Regions from separate parts of the Alkalimarinus alittae genome, predicted to be linked through region 2. Evidence: predicted binding sites of a transcription regulator. Region 2 holds the regulator's gene; each other region holds the start of a gene.

Region 1 (3,209 bases), 1.0 Mb from region 2:
GACGATATAAAGAAAAGGCATTTGTCCTAATTTTAAGCATTAAATGTAGGCCAGGTTTCTCTGAAGCACCTACTTTTGGTCGCCCGACGCGGAGCTTATTCAACACCTATTTAAAGATTAGCATCAAGTTTGCGCTTGCATAGAGTATCTACAATTAATGACCGACACTATGAAATATGAAAAAAACGTAGATTTAACATCTCTAAATACCCTTAATATTCAATCAATTGCAGAATACTTCTACGAGGTTTATGATGTCAGTCAGTTGATCGAGGCGCTCAGTTTCGCGCGCGCTAACAACCTAGGTGTTCAAATATTAGGCGGCGGTAGCAATGTCATACTGCCTTCTGTTGTTTCAGGGGTTGTTATTCGCATGGCGATAGCGGGGCGAGAGCTAAAGCCTATTAATAGCTCGATTGCCGACTTCATTGTCGGGGCAGGCGAAGACTGGCATGAGTTTGTGTTATACACATTACAACAAGGCTACCCTGGGCTAGAAAACCTCTCCCTCATACCTGGTACTGTCGGTGCTGCGCCTGTTCAAAATATTGGTGCATACGGTGTTGAAGTTAAAGATATGCTCACTGAAGTTACCGTTATTGATGTTGAGTCAGACGGTTTAGAACAGTACACGCTACAAAACGAGCAGTTAGACTTTGAATACCGAAATAGCCTCTTAAAGAAAAACCCTGGAAAATATGTCATTACATCCGCTACATTTAGGCTCGATAAACACGCCCCGCTAAAAACTACCTACGGTGACATTGCTGAAAGGCTCGTTGATACCGAGATTAGTGCCTTAACCGTCAGTAATGCCGTTATAGCTGCCAGAAAAAGTAAGTTACCTGATGTGCTTGATATACCGAATGCGGGTAGCTTCTTTAAAAACCCTATTGTCAGTCACGATAAACTGCAGCAGCTTAAAATTAAACACCCGAAGGTTATTAGTTATAAAGTAGATGAGAGTAGTTACAAACTAGCGGCGGGGTGGTTAATACAAGAAGCTGGATGGAAAGGCTACCGCAATGAGAAAGTAGGGGTTCATGCTAAGCAGGCATTGGTGCTTGTTAACCATAATCACGGAGTATCTGAAGATATTTTGGGGTTGGCAAAAAAAATAAGCGTGTCTGTTGAGTCGATGTTTGGTGTAGCGTTAGAAATAGAGCCTGTCGTCATCTAGTGTTTAACTGCCATAAAAAAACCCCAACTAAAAGTCGGGGTTTTTTATCTGCTTAATTAACGGTACTAATTAAGCTTGCTTCTTACGACGTGCCATACCAGCACCTAGTAGACCAAGGCCTAATAGAGCAACACTGCTAGGCTCTGGAACCTTACCAACGATAATATCGTCGATTCCCCAACCGTCATTTGTAGACCATGAACCGTCAGCAAGTTTGTTTTTAAATACAACTTGTGCGTAGGTTACGCTTGGGTCGAAGTGAGCAGTAACATATTGTAAGTTACCATCTGCAGCATCACCTAAAAGATCAAGTGTAGTGCTAGTGCCATCCTTGAATTTAATATCAAGAAATGCTGATACATCACCAACGTCACTTAATAAAAAGCCAACGTCACTGAAAGATCCAATTGGGTCAAGCTCTAGATCCCAAACAACTCTTGTTGAATCGTTGCTATCTAAGTAGTTCTTGCCACCAACAGTTCCGTTTTTACGGCCTGTAAAAATGGTAGTGTTTTCGTCAGCAAGAGCAAGTGTCTTACCGTATTGGCCAAGCGTTCCGTCGGTAGTGTTTGCAGATCTGAACTTACCTACAGATGTGTTAACACTAACACCACTGTTATCAAGTCCACCTGTCACAGTAGTGAAGCCTGTTTCGAAGTCTTCAATAGTTGCGCCTGAGTTAAAATAGCTCTGGTACTGCGCGCTGTAAGCAAGTACTTCGGCATCAGTGCCTGTAAATACGTTAGCGACAACGGCTGCGTTTGTTGCTGCTGAAGCGGCTGTAATAGCTGCTGCAAGAAGTAGTCTTTTCATGGCCTTAAATCCTTTTTAATTATGGTGTAAATATACAACAAGGTATAAGCAGTAATGATGCCAATTATTTAAAGTATACTATTATCAATGGTTTGCTGTTATTAATATGTTGTGCTTAATGGGTGGGTGTAAATTAATTCGACATGCTTGGGTGAAAGTAGGGAGAGCGAAATATTGAGGAGGAAAAACAAACAAAGGGCGACAGGTTCGCTCTTTGTTTGAGGTGGGGCGGGGTGTTGCTATTAAAGTCTTGCGTCTATTAAGTCTTTATCAAGCAGCGATTTCACATCATAAAGAACAGAGTCTTTTTTGCCGAGTGCCTTAATAGACTCTGTGCCCATTGCTTTAAATTCATCGTGTGAGACGGCAAGAATAACCGCATCGTATGCACTGTTTTCAGGTTTGGTTAGCAGGTCATAGCCATACTCGTCTTTAACTTGTTCTTTGTTTGCCCAAGGGTCATAAATATCAACGTTAGCGTGATAGGTTTGAAGTTCTTCAACGATATCGATTACGCGTGTATTACGAATGTCTGGGCAGTTTTCTTTAAAGGTAAGGCCAAGAATCAGTACTTTTGAGTCTGCGACATGAATCTTTCGTTTCATCATGAGTTTTACAACCGACCCTGCAATGTGGGCACCCATTTGATCGTTAATTCGTCTACCTGAAAGAATAACTTCTGGGTGGTAGCCAATAGCCTGTGCTTTGTGTGTGAGGTAATACGGGTCAACACCAATACAGTGGCCGCCAACTAAACCTGGTCGAAATGGAAGAAAGTTCCATTTGGTGCCGGCTGCTTCTAATACTTCTAGTGTATCAATGCCAAGTTTATTGAATATAAGTGATAATTCGTTAACTAAAGCAATGTTAACGTCGCGCTGTGTGTTTTCGATAACTTTTGCAGCTTCAGCCACTCTAATGCTGCTTGCTAAATGAGTGCCGGCTGTAATGACTGACTTATAAAGGTTATCTACAAACTCGGCGGCTTCAGGTGTGGAGCCGGAAGTGACCTTAAGTATGTTGGTGACGCGGTGCTCTTTATCGCCAGGGTTGATTCGTTCAGGGCTATAACCAGCAAAAAAGTCGACATTGTATTTGAGCCCTGAAACAGCCTCAAGAACAGGGATGCATTCTTCTTCAGTCGCGCCAGGGTAGACAGTAGATTCATATATAACAGTATCGCCCTTCTTTAAAGCGGCACCAATTGTTTTGCTGG
Region 2 (3,209 bases):
GAAGACATTAAACGCAGACAACCTGGCTAAGAGCTATAAAAAAAGATCAGTCGTTAAAGATGTTTCACTCTCCATTCAAAGCGGAGAAATTGTAGGCCTATTAGGCCCAAACGGAGCAGGCAAGACGACTTGCTTTTATATGATTGTCGGTTTAGTTGAAGCAGACAAAGGTAAAATATCAATAGATGGAGAGGACCTGACCAACCTTCCCATGCATGGCAGAGCCCGAAAAGGCATCGGCTACCTACCTCAAGAAGCATCCGTCTTTAGAAAGCTAAGTGTAAAAGATAACCTAATGGCGATACTTGAGACGCGAAAAGATCTGTCAAAAGCAGAGCGCATAGAAAAAATGGAAACACTTCTGCAAGAGTTTCATATTACCCACATCAAAGATAGCTTAGGCATGAGTTTGTCAGGGGGTGAGCGACGTAGGGTAGAAATCGCACGAGCACTCGCTACGGAGCCTCACTTTATACTGCTCGATGAACCATTTGCAGGTGTTGATCCAATTTCAGTCAGCGATATTAAGCAAATTGTCACACACCTGAAAGAAAAAGGCATCGGCGTCTTAATAACCGACCATAACGTCAGGGAAACCCTTGATATTTGTGAGAAAGCGTATATCGTGAGCGATGGACATATTATTGCTTCAGGAACAGCTGAAGACGTTTTATCAAACCAGCAGGTTAAAGATGTATACCTAGGGGATGAATTTAAATTGTGACCCTTTATCTCGGCAATCACTACTAATTTTTAGATCTCCTTACTAGAATGTTATTAATAGTAAATAATAAAACAACGCACTCAGAAGTGGTTTACACTAAAACGTATACAGTCTATTTGAGTGACGTAATAATAGGGAGACCTTGTTCATTGATGTTTTTGTATAAGGCGGAAAATAATACATGGTCATGAAAGCATCACTTCAGCTAAAGCTTGGCCAACAGCTGACGATGACCCCTCAACTGCAACAGGCAATACGCCTACTGCAGCTTTCTACTCTAGACCTTCAACAGGAGATTCAAGAAGCCCTTGAGTCAAACCCTATGTTGGAAGTTTCTGATGACGATAGAAACAGCTCAGAAAGCACCGACTCTAACGCCGAATCAGATTCAAATACACAGAGTACTTCAGAAGATTTGACCGCCACTGCAACAGAGACGCCTGCTGAGCAAGGTTCCGAAGATATTATGAACTCGGAGGACTGGTCAGATAGCATACCTAATGACTTGCCCGTCGATACAGCTTGGGACGATATATACCCTAACAACGCGCCTTCGGGTCCTGCGCCAGAAGAAGATAGTGACTTTGAGTCTCGAAACAGCGTAGGCGAATCATTGCAAGACCATCTGCTATGGCAACTTAACCTAACGCCAATGTCTGATGTCGACAAGTTAATAGGCATGTCAATCATTGACTCTATTAACACTGACGGCTACCTCTCCAGTACGCTAGAAGAAATATTATCGGGCTTTACCGAATCGTATCAAGATGAAATAGACGCGCACGAAGTAGAGCTGGATGAAATACAAGCTGTTCTCAAGCGCATACAGCATTTTGACCCGCCCGGGGTTGCCAGTAGAGATCTTCAAGAATGCTTGCTGATACAACTCAATCAACTGCCCAGCGAAACGCCTTGGCTTCCTCAGGCAAAGCTAGTTATTAACCACTACCTTAACTTACTAGGTAATCGAGACTACGCTCAACTCATAAGACGTAGCCGTATTAAAGAATCCGACTTAAAGCTGGTCATAAAACTTATTCAGTCACTCAACCCTCGTCCCGGTGAAGAGATCAGTGGCGACACCCCTGAATATGTTATACCTGATGTGGTCGTTAAAAAAGTCAATGACCGGTGGAAGGTTGAGCTTAACCCTGAGATAGCGCCAAAGATACGCGTCAACTCAGGTTATGCATCTCTCGTTAAGCGTGCAGATAGCAGTGCTGACAACACCTATTTAAAAGATCAGTTGCAAGAAGCCAAGTGGTTTATCAAAAGCTTACAAAGTCGTAATGAGACTCTTCTGAAGGTTTCGAGTAAGATCGTTGAACACCAGCAAGGCTTTTTAGATCACGGTGAAGAAGCGATGAAACCGTTGATTTTGCATGACATTGCTGAAGCGGTTGAAATGCATGAATCGACTATTTCGAGAGTAACAACACAAAAATACATGCATACACCTAGAGGCATATTTGAGCTTAAATACTTCTTTTCTAGTCATGTAAGCACCGCTTCGGGTGGAGAATGCTCATCAACCGCAATTAGAGCGATCATTAAAAAGCTAGTCGCAGCCGAGTCAGCGAAAAAGCCATTAAGTGATAGCAAAATTGCGACTATTCTTGACGAACAAGGCATAAAAGTAGCTAGGCGAACCATTGCAAAATACCGTGAGGCAATGTCAATTCCGCCATCGAATGAACGTAAACGACTCATATAGCAGTCATTAGTGATAAACATTTAAAATTAAACGGTTACGGATCAATAAATTGCCCTATTGATATGCTAAGATCAATTAAACATAACGTTAATTCCTACTGAACGTTTGGCGACTCAATTAAAGCAGTATAAAGAAAGAAAAGTGTTACGAAAAAGTAAAGTGTGAAACGAAAGTAATGAAGTTCTGTTTCTTGTTAACGATTATCGAGTGTTTTGATATAACGTTACAAGGAATATAAATAACGACATCAGGAGCGAAACATGCAATTGAATATTACAGGACACCACGTTGATCTAACTGACTCTTTAAAAGAATACGTCAGCGCCAAACTCGAAAAGCTCGAGCGACACTTCGACCATATTAGCAACGTCCAAGTTACCTTATCTGTTCAAAAACTTCGTCAAATTGCTGAAGCAACGCTTCACCTTAGCGGTGCAGACATTCATGCAACAGCGGAACAAGAAGACATGTACGCAGCCATTGACCAGTTAGTCGACAAGTTAGACCGTCAGATTCTTAAACACAAAGAGAAAAACGTTGACAGACTACATGGTGCGTCAGCTCGTTAGTCCCTTGCCAATAGAAAAGAATAAACATTAATAATGACTGATACGCCAGTTTCAATTCAATCTATCCTGTCTCCCGAGTTGGCTATTTGCGGCCTTCCCGGGAGCAGCAAAAAAAAGGTTCTGGAAGAAATTGCACACAGAATTGCGCAACAACATCCAGACATTAATGAAAACACAATATTTAATAGCCTCATCGGTAGAG
Region 3 (3,209 bases), 760 kb from region 2:
CCAGAGACGGCTGCTTGACTCGCCTCTTGGCTCACCTTACTTGAACTAATGCCGTCAGCCATGGCTAAAGCGATGCCCTTGCTACTCAATAGAGGCTCAGCAGGTACAACACTCCCCATATAATCTTGGTTAATCGCTTTAACGCCCTTATCGGTCGCATTACCAACACTAACAGCCAGCGCTTGAGCCACAGTCTAACTCCTTAAACGTCAACGTATAAAAGCAAAAAGCTCCGTAACGATGATTACGGAGCCCTATAATCTAAGGTTCAAAATTAATTAAACCAATTGACGCTCAGGAGATGTTTTAACATGGGTATAGTATAACGGTAGCCCTACCAGTAAGAAGCCACCCACTAGATTACCTAATGCCGTTGGAAGTTCATTCCATAATAAGTAATCCATTACGGTAAAGTCTCCCCCCATAATCATTGAGAAAGGGAATAAAAACATGTTAACGATTGAGTGTTCAAACCCCATGAAAAAGAACAGCATTACAGGCATCCACATTGCTGCCATTTTAGCGCCAGCAGATGTTGAAATCATCGCACCGACAACCCCCATTGAAACCATCCAGTTACACAGCATTCCACGTACAAAGATGGTCAACCAGCCTGAAAAGCCATGTGATTGATAACCCAAAGTTCGAGACTCACCTATCGCACTCACTTTGGCAGCAATCGCACCCCCGTCAATCGAATAACCGTAGGTCAATATAAACGACATAAAAAAGGCCGTGGTCAGTGCGCCTGCGAAATTACCCAGAAACACCAAGCCCCAATTACGCATTACACCCGAAAACGTAACACCAGGTCGTTTATCAAGAAGTGCTAATGGTACTAAGGTAAACACACCGGTGAGCAAATCAAACTTCATTAAATAAAGCATGATAAAACCAACAGGGAAAAGAATAGCGCCAATAAGCGGGCTACCTGTCTTAATCGCAACGGTTATTGCAAATATCGCAGCAAGCCCCAGTATGGCGCCAGCCATAAAGGCACGTATAAGTGTATCTTTGGTTGACATGTAGACCTTAGATTCGCCAGCATCAACCATTTTGGTGACAAACTCGCTAGGTTCTATATAAGCCATAAATGCTCTCTCTAGATTAATATTGAATAATAGTTAAATATGTATAAGCATTATAAATGCCAACTTTCAAAACCTTGTTTTTATTATATTTTTTTAAAATTAAAGACTTATCATTATCAAATAAGTATTATTACGGTGCATTCCATTGAGTACAGATCCGATAAATTGCACCACTTTAGATCACCACGATTTATAAGGTAGAAATTTACCATTGAGCGTTAGGATTACTCGATCTCCTTTAGGGTTTTCTTCTTTATCTACATCCATCGTAAAGTCTATTGCGCTCATAATTCCATCACCGAACTTTTCTTGAATTACTTCTTTTAAAGTCTCACCATAAACGCCAACGACTTCATATAGCCGATAAATAAGAGGGTCTTGAGGAATGGATTTATCCCACTCTTTTGTAGGGTAAGCCATTAAAACGGCTTTAGCCTCTGAGGGTAAGCCAATAAACTCAATCAGCTTACTTGCCACATCTTCTGAGCAGCTATTCATTCCTAGACAAGCAGACGTTGTCCAAACAGGTGACATGCCAATATATTCAGCTATGGCTTCCCAAGTAAGATCTTTCTCTTTTTTCAATAAGATAATTGCTTCAGTCACATCTAACTTATTCATACAGATCACTCCAACACGTTTAACATTAGTTTCGCTAATCAGGTAATTGCGATAACCATGCCAAAAGCCGTATATTGATAAATACACGGCTTTATCCGTTATTTGTAAGGTATTGAAACAATGATTATTTATGTGAAGACGCGCGTGGAAGCACTAAAGAAATGCATTAACGGTTTTAGTGGTTAGGATTGGTGCAGTCACAGTTTATTCGCTGTAAATATTGCGGTGTTATTTTCTCAAGAGTGTCGGTACCGGCAAGTGCCATCGTAACTTCAAGCTCCTCTCTAAGAATACGTAACATACTCGCCACACCTAGCGCTCCAGCTACCGATAATGCATATAGTTGAGGCCGCCCTATCAACACCGCGTTTGCACCTAAGGCTAACGCTTTGAATATATCGGTTCCTCGCTCTATACCGCCATCTAATAGTAAAGGATAGCGTTTGCCGAGCGACTGACGGATAGCAGGTAACACATCAAGGCCAGAAGGGACACAGTCCAGCGCTCTACCACCATGATTAGAGATAATCAGGCCGGCTACTCCTTTATTTTTTGCAATTTTTGCATCTTCTGGATGCAAGATACCTTTTAAAATAATGGGCAGCGATGTTACGCTGAGCAGCCAATCTATATCATTCCATGTGGGGGCTTCACTCATCATACCTTGTAGGACGACGCTTTCATGCGACTCTAATATTTTTCGGGGTAACGGAGGTCTATCTATTAAATTTATAGCAGTAATACCTGCTGGTAGTTCAAAACCTGCTCTCTGAGCTCTATTTCGAATACCGTGTAATGGCGCATCTATCGTTACCACTAATTTCGTATAACCTGCTCTTTCTGCCCTTTTTACAAGGCTTAAGGTAAATTCACGATTTTCTTGAAAGTACAATTGAAACCAATGACGCTGCGAGCTGGCGTGTGCTATTTTTTCTATTTCAGTAGTCGACAGTGTACTGACCACCATTTTTGTTTCAAGACAGTCTGCCGCTTCAAGCGTTGCTAATTCGCCTGATGGATGAACCATTTTCTGAAATGCAACAGGTGCCAATAAAATTGGGTGCCGTAACGTTTCACCTAATATATTGGTTTGTGTGCCCCCCTGAGTGACATCACGTAACACTCTTGGCAGAATATTCCATTCATCAAAAGCAGACCGGTTTCGTTTTAATGACATCTCATCGGCACCTCCACCTACGATATATTCGAAGATTGAAGGTGGAATATGCGCCTTAGCCACTCGCGTAAAATCAGCAACGCTAACCAAGTCAGATGGTAGCGCACTTAGGGCTGGTTTAATGTGGTTATTCATCGACTGCCTCTACAAATATTACGTATCTGACCACTGTCGAATCAGATTTTGATAAACCCCTGTTAACCGCAACACATCTGCATGATCTTGACTGTGCTGAGTCATTAATGATTGAACGCTTTGATCTAAGTTAAACAACAGTTCACGCTGCTCATGATTACGTACCATGCTTTGTATCCAAAAAA
Region 4 (3,209 bases), 740 kb from region 2:
TGCCCATTGCAGTAACGCTTTGGTATATGACGATGGATATTACATCGATGATTTCTGGTGGGGATATTTCATGGGAATTAAGAAAGCTAGTCTCGTTATATTCAGGGTTGTTAATGGTAGGGCTCGCTTTCTGGGTGGATATTAGATCGCACCGTAAAGCTGACTATGCTTTTTGGATTTATATGTTTGGTGTTATCGCGTTTTGGGGAGGATTATCTTCTCAAAATTCAAATGATGAACTGTCAAAATTTATTTATTTCTGCATAAACTTATTAATGATTGGTGTAGGTGTGATGTTAGTGCGAAGGGTGTTTGTTGTTTTTGGTGCTCTTGGCATGTGCGGTTATCTTGGCTATTTAGCATACAATGTTTTTAAAGATAGTTTGATGTTTCCAATAGCGTTAACGGCAATCGGGCTTGGCATTATTTATATTGGTATTCTTTGGCAAAAATACGAGAAAACAATCACGCTAAAGTCTCGTTTGTTACTGCCTGTTTCGCTAAGAGAGCTACTTGAAAGCAAAAGATAAACCCCAGCCTCGGTGCCGAAATGGCCGTAGTGTAAGGTTTGATGACGTTTGTGGATAACAATATGTAACATTATTTTACAATTTTACCCTGTATGTCGATTAGATTTACAGTCTGTGTTGTTTTTGGTGGGTGGAAAGCTAAAACTACTCACAAAAACAAAGTGTTATAAACTTGGTGTGTATATTGCTTTTCATAATTTAATTTTAATTATGGAGAGAAAAATGAAAAAATTTATTTGTGTGCTTGCTTTTTTGATTTCTGGAACCGCTAGCGCAGGGTTGATTACGGTAGATTTTCCCAGTAATGCATCGACCTCAACTGCAGCTGGTGGGCAGTATTTTTTCAGTCCATCACATACTGTTGAGGAAACATACACAAGTACAGGTATTGATGCGGTCTCTTCTTTAAACTTAGCCCTTTATCTTGACTTTAATCGCCTGAATAGAGGCGCTTTTGTAAATTTTGATGTTCTTATCAACTCTATAGTGGTAGGTGGTTTGACATTTAATGAAGGTGATTCTCTAGGGTTGTATAACTTTAGTTATAGTTTTGCTGAAATAATAGGTTTAGGTACTTATACCTTGACGCTAGCGGCTACCAATTTTGTTCCTAGTGGTGATGGCTCTGTTGGCTTTTCTGAATCAGAGAGTTTTGCGCAGCTTTCTGGTGATGTTGCGTCAGTTCCAGAGCCTGCCAGTATTGCTTTGTTGGGCTTGGGGTTGATTGGGTTTGGCTTAGCTCGGAAGAGAAAGAGTGTTTAAATAGTTAACGCCTAGCTTTATAAAAAAGCCTCGATTTATTCGGGGCTTTTTAATGCCTAAAAAACTGTAGCAAGCTTAGTTGTTTTGCTTGAGCTTGTGTTGGTGTTGAAATGTAAAATTGTGTTAAATTTATCGTCTATTTTTTATTTGGGTTGTCGATATATTTTACATGTCTAGTTTTTGTGTAAGGCAAGTGTTTGTTTTTTAGGCATATAATTATTGGCACGAAACCTGCTATATTCATTGAAATTACTAAAAGGATAGATTTGATGAAAAAAGTTTCTTGTTTGTTAGCTTGTATGTTCGTGGGTTCTGTGAATGCGACTGTATTGACGTTTGATGATGTTGCACCTACTGACTTTGTTGATACGACTTATCATGGTTTCACGCTAGCTGATGGCTCTATTGGTAGTTGGAACTTTATAAACTCAACGGCTTACTCTGGTTCTCAGTACATGGTTAATCATAATGGCGATAACCTAGGCCAACTTACTTATAATTCAGGCACATTCGATTTTGATGGCGCATACTTTCATCAAGATAACCGTGCACCTAATGCAACTGTAAATGTTTTTGGCTTGGATGACTTGGACAATGTTCTTTATAGCAAAACTATAACGGCCACTGCTGACTGGGTTTACCATTCATTTGATTGGTCTGGGGTGACTACATTCAAGTGGACTGCCTCTCCTCAATCAAATATCAGTATTGATGACTTTACGTTTAACATTGGTTCTGTCTCAGTACCTGAGCCAGCTTCTTTAGCATTATTAGGCCTTGGACTAGCGGGTTTAGGGTTTACTCGTAGAGCATCGAAAGCTTAAAAAACGCTTACTAAGCGTAGCTTTTAAAAAAAAGTTAAAACACAGGCATCAAACATGGATTGTTATTGATGCCTCGTAAAGCCTTCGAATTTATATCCCTTCTTCTCTTATCAGCACTCCGTGCTTATTAGCTGTCTTATTAGCTCTAATGTTAGCCCTACATATCTTCGAGAAACTCTTAGCTGTTAGGGTGGCGACGGTGTTTGCTCAATTTGATGTCTTCAATAAAGTTATAAATCGAGTCTACGAAAACGTTCTTTGTGATCAGCAAAATCAAATAAACGAGCCCATTAAAGCAATTTACCGTAGAATTCGTAACGATATTATTGGGCCCGAAAGGTTTGAAATGTATCATACTGGTGATAAAAAAGAGACTGCTTTAGGACGGTCATTAACAAGGGTGGCTGAGCTGGCAGATATTACGTCTCTCGTGGTTGAAGCGTTTGGTTGAGAGGGCGAAAATCGCGGCAAAGCGCCACGCCTATCACACATACTGCATTATTCAGTATGCAATAGGCGCGGCTTTAAGTCGCGCATATACGTACTTTAGTGTTAATACGTAACTACAAATTTAAGCGTTTTTACGTTTTTGTTTTTTATCGTTTCGTTTTTCTTTTAATGTACGCTTGGGTTCTTTTTTCACATTTCTAGACATAATGATATCCTCTAAGTTTTTAGTATCAAAGAATTCAAATCCAACAATGTAATTAAATAGACACCTCCTTTTAAGTAATTTGATAGAGGCTGTCGCCTCTGTTTCTTATAAAAAGGGAGCAAAAAGTAGGCACACTTGGGTGCACTAGAAGGGTAAAATGGTGGAAAGTCTCCAGCGCAAATATAGGTAAATATTATTCATATTTAATCCTGAAATTGAAATATTAAATAACGTATCAATACGATACCCGAACTAAATATATAAGCAAGCCCTTGGTATGCTTTCGTACTCGTCTATTCGACACGGGTTCAAGAACCGACTAATATCGAGTAGAGTGGTTGTGAGGGTTTACGTTATTCTCCGCTACAGACTTAACACTAAGGGCTTAGTTATGAACGTCGATAAAGCGAAGAAACGAATTGCAAAGCTTATTAAAAA

The links. The regulator sigma-54, encoded in region 2, starts transcription at its own class of promoters, with help from an activator protein. The targets are predictions, from matches to a motif close to GTTGGCACGNNNNTNGNNT.
Region 1: the regulator sigma-54 is predicted to act here: its motif matches at 2,040-2,058, upstream of NKI27_RS09575 (PEP-CTERM sorting domain-containing protein).
Region 3: the regulator sigma-54 is predicted to act here: its motif matches at 1,137-1,155, upstream of NKI27_RS10740 (formate/nitrite transporter family protein).
Region 4: the regulator sigma-54 is predicted to act here: its motif matches at 1,511-1,529, upstream of NKI27_RS10860 (PEP-CTERM sorting domain-containing protein).

Annotation. Positions count from the first base shown of each region.
Region 1 is NZ_CP100390.1:2,107,339-2,110,547, forward strand. It holds gene NKI27_RS09565 (low molecular weight protein-tyrosine-phosphatase) at 1-30, shown strand, start outside; gene murB (UDP-N-acetylmuramate dehydrogenase) at 170-1,180, shown strand; gene NKI27_RS09575 (PEP-CTERM sorting domain-containing protein) at 1,250-1,993, opposite strand; gene tviB (Vi polysaccharide biosynthesis UDP-N-acetylglucosamine C-6 dehydrogenase TviB) at 2,236-3,209, opposite strand, start outside.
Region 2 is NZ_CP100390.1:3,129,606-3,132,814, forward strand. It holds gene lptA (lipopolysaccharide transport periplasmic protein LptA) at 1-2, shown strand, start outside; gene lptB (LPS export ABC transporter ATP-binding protein) at 1-724, shown strand, start outside; gene NKI27_RS14220 (RNA polymerase factor sigma-54) at 912-2,438, shown strand; gene hpf (ribosome hibernation promoting factor) at 2,699-3,007, shown strand; gene ptsN (PTS IIA-like nitrogen regulatory protein PtsN) at 3,041-3,209, shown strand, end outside.
Region 3 is NZ_CP100390.1:2,365,633-2,368,841, forward strand. It holds gene NKI27_RS10735 (bifunctional protein-serine/threonine kinase/phosphatase) at 1-191, opposite strand, end outside; gene NKI27_RS10740 (formate/nitrite transporter family protein) at 279-1,091, opposite strand; gene cynS (cyanase) at 1,272-1,712, opposite strand; gene NKI27_RS10750 (alpha-hydroxy acid oxidase) at 1,888-3,024, opposite strand; gene NKI27_RS10755 (Fe2+-dependent dioxygenase) at 3,043-3,209, opposite strand, start outside.
Region 4 is NZ_CP100390.1:2,391,043-2,394,251, reverse strand. It holds gene NKI27_RS10870 (DUF2157 domain-containing protein) at 1-530, shown strand, start outside; gene NKI27_RS10865 (PEP-CTERM sorting domain-containing protein) at 753-1,292, shown strand; gene NKI27_RS10860 (PEP-CTERM sorting domain-containing protein) at 1,562-2,116, shown strand; gene NKI27_RS10855 (hypothetical protein) at 2,316-2,567, shown strand; gene NKI27_RS10850 (hypothetical protein) at 3,163-3,209, shown strand, end outside.